One region of the Acidovorax carolinensis genome, then DNA from elsewhere that is predicted to be linked to it. Evidence: predicted binding sites of a transcription regulator. Region 1 holds the regulator's gene; the other holds the start of a gene.
The links. Region 1 encodes sigma-54, which starts transcription at its own class of promoters, with help from an activator protein. Its sites were predicted from a motif close to TGGCANGNAANCTGCTTT; they were not measured.

Region 1 (3,416 bases):
GGATGCCGATGGCTACCAATATGGCGTGGTGACGGCCGAGCCAGGCAAGCGCGCGTTCTTCCGGCAAAAGCGCGACACCCCGGCCGGCGCACCCGACGAGTTCATCGAAGGCGAGAGCGAAATCATCGAGTACGACGGCAAGGCCGACAACGTGCGCTTCATCACCCGCGCCGAGATGCGCCGCTATCGTGAATCGGTGGTGACCGATGACGTGTCGGGCGCCGTCATCGTCTACAACAACCTGACCGACGTGTTCACGGTCGATGGCCAGAAAAAGTCGGCTGCAAGCGCGCCGGGCGATGCACCCGCCCCGGGCGGACGCGTGCGCGCCGTGCTGTCTCCGGCCAAGGAGCAGCCTGCCGGCGTTGCGGCCCCGGCGCCGGCGGCCAGCGGTCCGGTGCTGCGTCCCAGCAACTCGCTCGGCGGTGCAAGCAAGTGAGTGCTGCGACGGTGAATACAGGTCAAGGCCCAGATACCCAGGCGGGCAGCCGCCTGGAAGTCGAGCACCTCGAAAAATCCTATGGCAGCCGCAAGGTCGTCAAGGACGTGTCCCTGGTCGTGCAAAAGGGCGAAGTGGTGGGGCTGCTTGGCCCCAATGGCGCGGGCAAGACCACCTCGTTCTACATGATCGTTGGCCTGGTGCGCTGCGATGGCGGTGATATCCGCATCGATGGCCACTCGGTGGCGAACATGCCGATCCACCGGCGTTCGCGTCTGGGGTTGTCCTATCTGCCGCAAGAGGCGTCGATCTTTCGCAAGCTGAACGTCGAGGAGAACGTGCGCGCCGTGCTGGAGCTGCAGCGCGGCGACGATGGCAAACCCTTGCCCGGGCCGAGATTGAAGCGCGCCTCACCGCCTTGCTGCAGGAGTTGCGCGTGGACCACCTGCGCGAATCACCGGCCCTGGCCCTGTCGGGCGGTGAGCGCCGCCGGGTCGAAATCGCCCGTGCCCTGGCCACCCAGCCGCGCTTCATCCTGCTCGACGAGCCCTTTGCCGGCATCGACCCGATCGCGGTGATTGAGATCCAGCGCATCATCGGCTTTTTGAAGGCGCGCGGCATCGGCGTGCTGATCACCGACCACAACGTGCGCGAAACGCTGGGCATCTGCGACCACGCCTTCATCATCAGCGATGGTCGCGTGCTGGCCCAGGGCACTCCGTCCGAAATCGTTGACAACGCCGAGGTGCGTCGGGTGTACCTGGGCGAACATTTCAGGATGTGATGAAACCGGGTCTTTCGCTGCGCGTTTCGCAGCACCTGTCGCTCACGCCGCAGTTGCAGCAATCCATCCGGCTGTTGCAGCTGTCGACGCTGGAGCTGTCGCAGGAAGTCGAGCAGATGCTCGATGAAAACCCGTTTCTGGAGCGCACCGCCGAAGAAGCGCCGCGCGAGGAATTTGGCCTGGAGGCGGCCGACACCCCCGCGCAGGCCGACGACTACAGCGCCGATGACGCTATGTATTCAGGAGCTGCTGGCGCAAGCAGTACAAGCGCTGAGGGCCAAAATGATGCTGAAACCCCCAGCGCCAGCGCGGATGAGCCCGACTGGAGCGGCGACGGCACCGTGGAAATGGCGCCCAACGATGCCGAGTGGGGTGGCGATGCACCCGCCCGCAACCGCAACGACTCCGACGGCGACGAGGCCGATGCCACCGAGCTGGCGCGCTCGCACGAGTCGCTCACGTCCTTTCTGCACCGTCAGGCCCTGGCGCTGCGCCTGTCCGAGATCGACCGCGCCGCGCTGCGTTTTCTGATCGAATCGCTGAACGACGATGGCTACCTCGAAGAACCACTTGAAGAGCTGGCCACGGGCCTGGCCGGCGAGGGCAACCTGGAGCAGATCGACGAGCTGGTGCACCGTTTCACCGTGGCGCAACGCCTGCTGCAAAGCCTGGAGCCCGTGGGCGTGGGCGCGCGCAACCTGGCCGAATGCCTGACGCTGCAGCTGACCGCCCTGGCCGCCGATGAAAACAGCGCGATCGACCCCGACACCGTGCAGACCGCTCTGCGCATCTGCCAGCAGCCGCTGGAGATGCTGGCGCGCCGCGACATCCGCCGCCTGACGCAGCTGTGTGGCGATGGCGAGGAGCGCACCCGCGCCGCCATGGCGCTGATTGCCCGCCTGGAGCCGCGCCCCGGCCGCCGCTTTGCCGATGTCGAGCGCAACATCATCGTGCCCGACGTCATCGTGCGCAAGGCGGGCCGTGCCAACGGCCGCGATGGCCAGCACAACTTCATCGTTCAGCTCAATCCCGACGTGATGCCGCGCCTGCGCGTGCACGACATCTACGCCGGCGCTCTGCGCGGTCACAAGGGCGGCGAGGGCCACCAGGGCATGCAGCAGCGCCTGCAGGAGGCGCGCTGGTTCATCAAGAACATCCAGCAGCGCTTTGACACCATCCTGCGCGTCTCCCGCGCCATCGTCGAGCGGCAGAAGAATTTTTTCACCCACGGCGAGCTGGCCATGCGCCCGCTGGTGCTGCGCGACATCGCCGACGAGCTGGGCCTGCACGAGTCCACCATCAGCCGCGTGACCACCGCCAAGTACATGGCCACGCCGATCGGTACCTATGAGCTCAAATACTTCTTTGGCTCGGGCCTGGGCACCGAGACCGGCGGCAATGCCTCCAGCACGGCGGTGCGTGCGCTGATCAAGCAGTTCGTCGCCGCTGAAAACCCCGCCAAGCCGCTGTCCGACAGCCAGATCGCCGAGATGCTCAAGGAGCAGGGCATCGAGTGCGCGCGCCGCACGGTGGCCAAGTACCGCGAGGCGCTCAAGATCGCGCCCGCCAACCTGCGCAAGGCGCTCTAGGCACACCCCCGCTTGGGGCGCATGGCGCCCCCTGTGCGATTCTTTCGTTTATCTACCCGCCGTACCCACCATGGCCCGCATCGTTTTCGACCTTCCCCCGCATTTCGGTTTTGCCACCGAGATGCAGATCTACATCAGCCACGTCAACCAGGGCGGGCACCTGGACAACGCACAGCTGCTCACGTTGGTGTCCGAAGCGCGCGTGCGCTTCTTCCAGTCGCTGGGCTACCCCGAGGCGGACGTGGGCGGCCTGTCCATCGTGGTGGGCGACATCGTGGCGCAGTACAAGTCCGAGGGTTTCCACGGCGAGACGATGCGCGTGGAGATGGCGCCAGCGGACTTCAACCGCTATGGTTTCGACCTCGTCTTTCGCATGACCGAGAAGACATCGGGCCGCGAGGTGGCGCGCGGCAAGATCGGCATCGTCTTCATCGGCAAGGCAGACCGCAAGGTGGCGCCGATTCCCGAGTCCATCCGCCAGTTGCTGCTGCTCAAGGCCTGAGCGCGTATCCTTTCGCCCAGTCTTATGAACCAACTCCAACTTTTTCTTCCCTGCGCCGCCGGCGTCGAGAGCTATCTGGCCGACGAGGTGCACGCCATCACC
Region 2 (3,416 bases), 120 kb from region 1:
CGCCATGTACGCCCGGGGCATGACGGTGCGCGAGATCCAGGGCTTCCTGGCCGAGATGTACTCGGTGGACGTCTCGCCCGACCTCATCAGCAGTGTCACCGACGCCGTGATGAGCGAGGTCACGGCCTGGCAGACGCGCCCGCTGGAGGCGATGTACCCGGTGGTGTTCTTTGACGCGCTGCGGGTCAAGATCCGCGAGGATGGCGTGGTGCGCGCCAAGGCCGTGTACCTGGCGCTGGGTGTGCTGCCCGATGGCAGCCGCGACATCCTGGGCATCTGGATCGAGAACACCGAGGGTGCCAAGTTCTGGATGAAGGTGTTCAACGATCTGAGGACACGCGGCGTCCATGACATCCTGATCGCCGTCACCGACGGGCTCAAGGGTATGCCAGAGGCGCTGGGCGCGGTGTTCCCGGCCACGACGCTGCAGACCTGCATCGTGCACCTGATCCGCAATAGCCTGGACTTCGCAAGCTGGAAGGACCGCAAGAGCCTGGCGGCGGCCATCAAACCCATCTACACAGCAGTGAGCGCCGAAGCGGCCCAGACTGAGCTCGATGCGTTTGAAAAGGGGCCCTGGGGCCAGAAATTTCCCACGGTCGTGGGCGCCTGGCGCAGGGCCTGGGACAAGGTGATCCCATTCTTCGCCTTCCCGCCCGAGGTGCGACGCGTGATCTACACGACCAATGCGATTGAAAGCGTGAATGCGCGGCTGCGCAAGATCATCAAGACCAGAGGACACTTCCCCAGCGACGATGCGGCCACCAAGCTGATCTGGCTGGCCCTGCGCAACATCACCGAGGACTGGGGGCGAGCAGCCAACCATTGGAAATCAGCGATGAACCAGTTTGCAATCCTCTACGAAGAACGATTCATGAAACCGAGCACGTAAGATATCCAACCAGCTTCACGAAATCGGTGAAGGTTCAATGAGCCTCACACACGGAAATTCGGACACGCCCAAGACACCAGCCGCATTCGCAGCGTATGACGTACCCAAAGCCACGGCGCCCCCCGTGCCCTGTCTCCAGGGGGTCAGCACGAGTGTTCGTCCGTCGACGGGACCCGCATTGGCGCTAAATGTGACGGTAATTTCACCGTCTGCAGCCGTCCCAGGAGCAGCCGTCATCAGCACACTCGATACGTACTTGCTTCTTGCACCAACCCCGCCCGTCCGGGAGTTCCAGACCCCAATGGTGTTCGCCAGATCGGTTGCTGCAGCCGACCCTGACCCGATCTCTACCCTGGCACCATCGGCGATGCTCAACCCCTCCATCACACGGGCCCGTGCAGTGAACGTTTGATATGCTGGTAACGCAATCGCTGCCAAGATACCCACAATCGCAACAACGACCATGAGTTCTAGCAGGGTGAATCCCTCGTCGTGTTGTCGAATCATCATGTGCGTGTCACTTTAGTGGATTCGATATCCAAAGCAATTAATATTCCAGCGTTAATAGTCCTTTATAAGACGCCGCCCCACTTTCACCCTGAACTTGTCCGCGTCCGCTGCGGCGCCTCACACACGCAAAGCTGCCCAAAGGCAGGCGCCAATTTTGCTTGCTTGGCTTCTGCAGTTCTCTTTCCCCTCTGGAGCCTCCTCTTGATGACCCCAACGCATCGCAACCATCGACACTGGTTGTTCGCCATTTTTGTCTTATCCGGTTTTGCCGGCCTAATTTATCAATCCATTTGGTCGCATTACCTTGGGCTGTTCTTGGGGCATGCAGCCTATGCGCAAGCGCTCGTTCTTGCGATATTCATGGGAGGCATGGCCGCCGGAGCTGCATGGATTGCACATGCGGGCCGACGCTGGCGCAATCTGATTCGTGGTTATGCGGTGATTGAAGCCATCATCGGGGTGTGCGGGCTGCTGTTTCACAGCATCTTTGGTAGCGTGGCGAGTTTCAGTTATGACTGGCTCATTCCCGCCTTGGCGGACCCTTGGGCCATAAATCTTGCGCGTTGGATAGTTGCCGCCCTGTTGATACTGCCGCAGACCATTTTGCTGGGTATGACCTTCCCATTGATGAGCGGAGGGCTGATCCGCCGTTTCCCAGGGAGCGATGGTCACGTGTTGGGAAGTCTCTACTTTACAAATAGCATTGGTGCTGCTGGCGGTGCATTGGTGGCCGTTTTTGTTCTGTTGCCCTGGGTGGGTTTGCCTGGCGCCATGGTGGTTGCGGGTGTTCTCAATTTCGCGGTTGCGGGACTGGCCTGGTGGCTTGCGCGTGAGCCAGAACCGGTGCGTCCTGCGGCTGCCCAGGCGCGGCCAACTTCTGAGCAAAGCTTGCGGCACAACCCGTTGCTCCGGCTGGTACTGATCAGCACAGCACTTTCTGGGGCGGCATCTTTTGCCTACGAAATCATCTGGATCCGCATGCTCAGCATGACAGTGGGCAGCACCATGCATGCCTTTGAGCTCATGCTGGCCTCATTCATTGCGGGCATCGCCCTGGGCGGCCTCTGGGTACGCAGGCATGCAGACAGCACCGACGCCCCTTTGCGGCTGGTTGGGTGGATGCAGGTGTTCATGGGCGTGGCGGCCCTGGCATCGCTGGCGGTTTACGCCAATGCGTTTGCCTGGGTGGGCTGGTTGATTCAGGCCCTGGCCAAAACGGATGGCGGATATGCGCTGTTCAATTTAGGCACCGCAACGACTGCCATCGCCATCATGTTGCCTGCGGCCTTCTTTGCCGGCACGACGCTGCCCTTATTTACCGTGGCGCTGTTGCGCAATGGGCAGGGCGAGCGTGCCATTGGCCGTGTGTATGCGTGGAACACCTTGGGCTCCATTGCAGGGGTGTTCGCAGCCATCCATTTCCTTATTCCGGTACTTGGCCTCAAGCTCGCGCTGTGCATCGCCGCATTGGTGGACATGGGCATTGGGTTGGTTCTGCTTCGCCTGCATGCCGATACGCAAAAGTCCATGGTGCGCTTTGGCATGGGCTTGGGATTGGCCGCCGTGGCGCTGATCGTGGCAGTGCGTATTCCGTTTGACCCCATGACAACGGCGTCCGGGGTGTTTCGGCACGGGCGCACCAGCTTGCAGCAGGGCGACAAGGTTCTGTACTACAAGGATGGAAAAACCACCAGCGTTGCCGCCGTGCTGTCTGACAACGGCAACCTGCACATTTCCACAAATGGCAAAACCGATGCCTCCATTCAGATGGACGATAACCAGCCCGCATCTTTGGACGAGCCAACGATGGTGCTGGCCGCAGCCTTGCCGCTGAGCATGCACGCGTCGCCCCAGCGGGTCGGGGTAATTGGCTTTGGCTCCGGCCTGACGACCCACACCTTTCTCGGTGATGCGCGGGTTCGGCAGGTGGACACCATTGAAATCGAGTCGGCCATGGTGCAAGGCGCCAAGGCCTATGGGCGCCGCGTGGAGCGTGCGTACAACGACCCGCGCT

Region 2: a site for sigma-54 is predicted at 1,433-1,450, ahead of CBP34_RS18655 (pilin). Genes of this name have one in related genera too.

Annotation. Positions count from the first base shown of each region.
Region 1 is NZ_CP021361.1:3,845,859-3,849,274, reverse strand. It holds gene lptA (lipopolysaccharide transport periplasmic protein LptA) at 1-439, shown strand, start outside; partial or broken gene lptB (LPS export ABC transporter ATP-binding protein) at 436-1,223, shown strand; gene CBP34_RS18080 (RNA polymerase factor sigma-54) at 1,223-2,812, shown strand; gene CBP34_RS18075 (acyl-CoA thioesterase) at 2,883-3,314, shown strand; gene CBP34_RS18070 (THUMP domain-containing class I SAM-dependent RNA methyltransferase) at 3,339-3,416, shown strand, end outside.
Region 2 is NZ_CP021361.1:3,963,321-3,966,736, reverse strand. It holds gene CBP34_RS18660 (IS256 family transposase) at 1-892, shown strand, start outside; gene CBP34_RS18655 (pilin) at 908-1,402, opposite strand; gene CBP34_RS18650 (fused MFS/spermidine synthase) at 1,607-3,416, shown strand, end outside.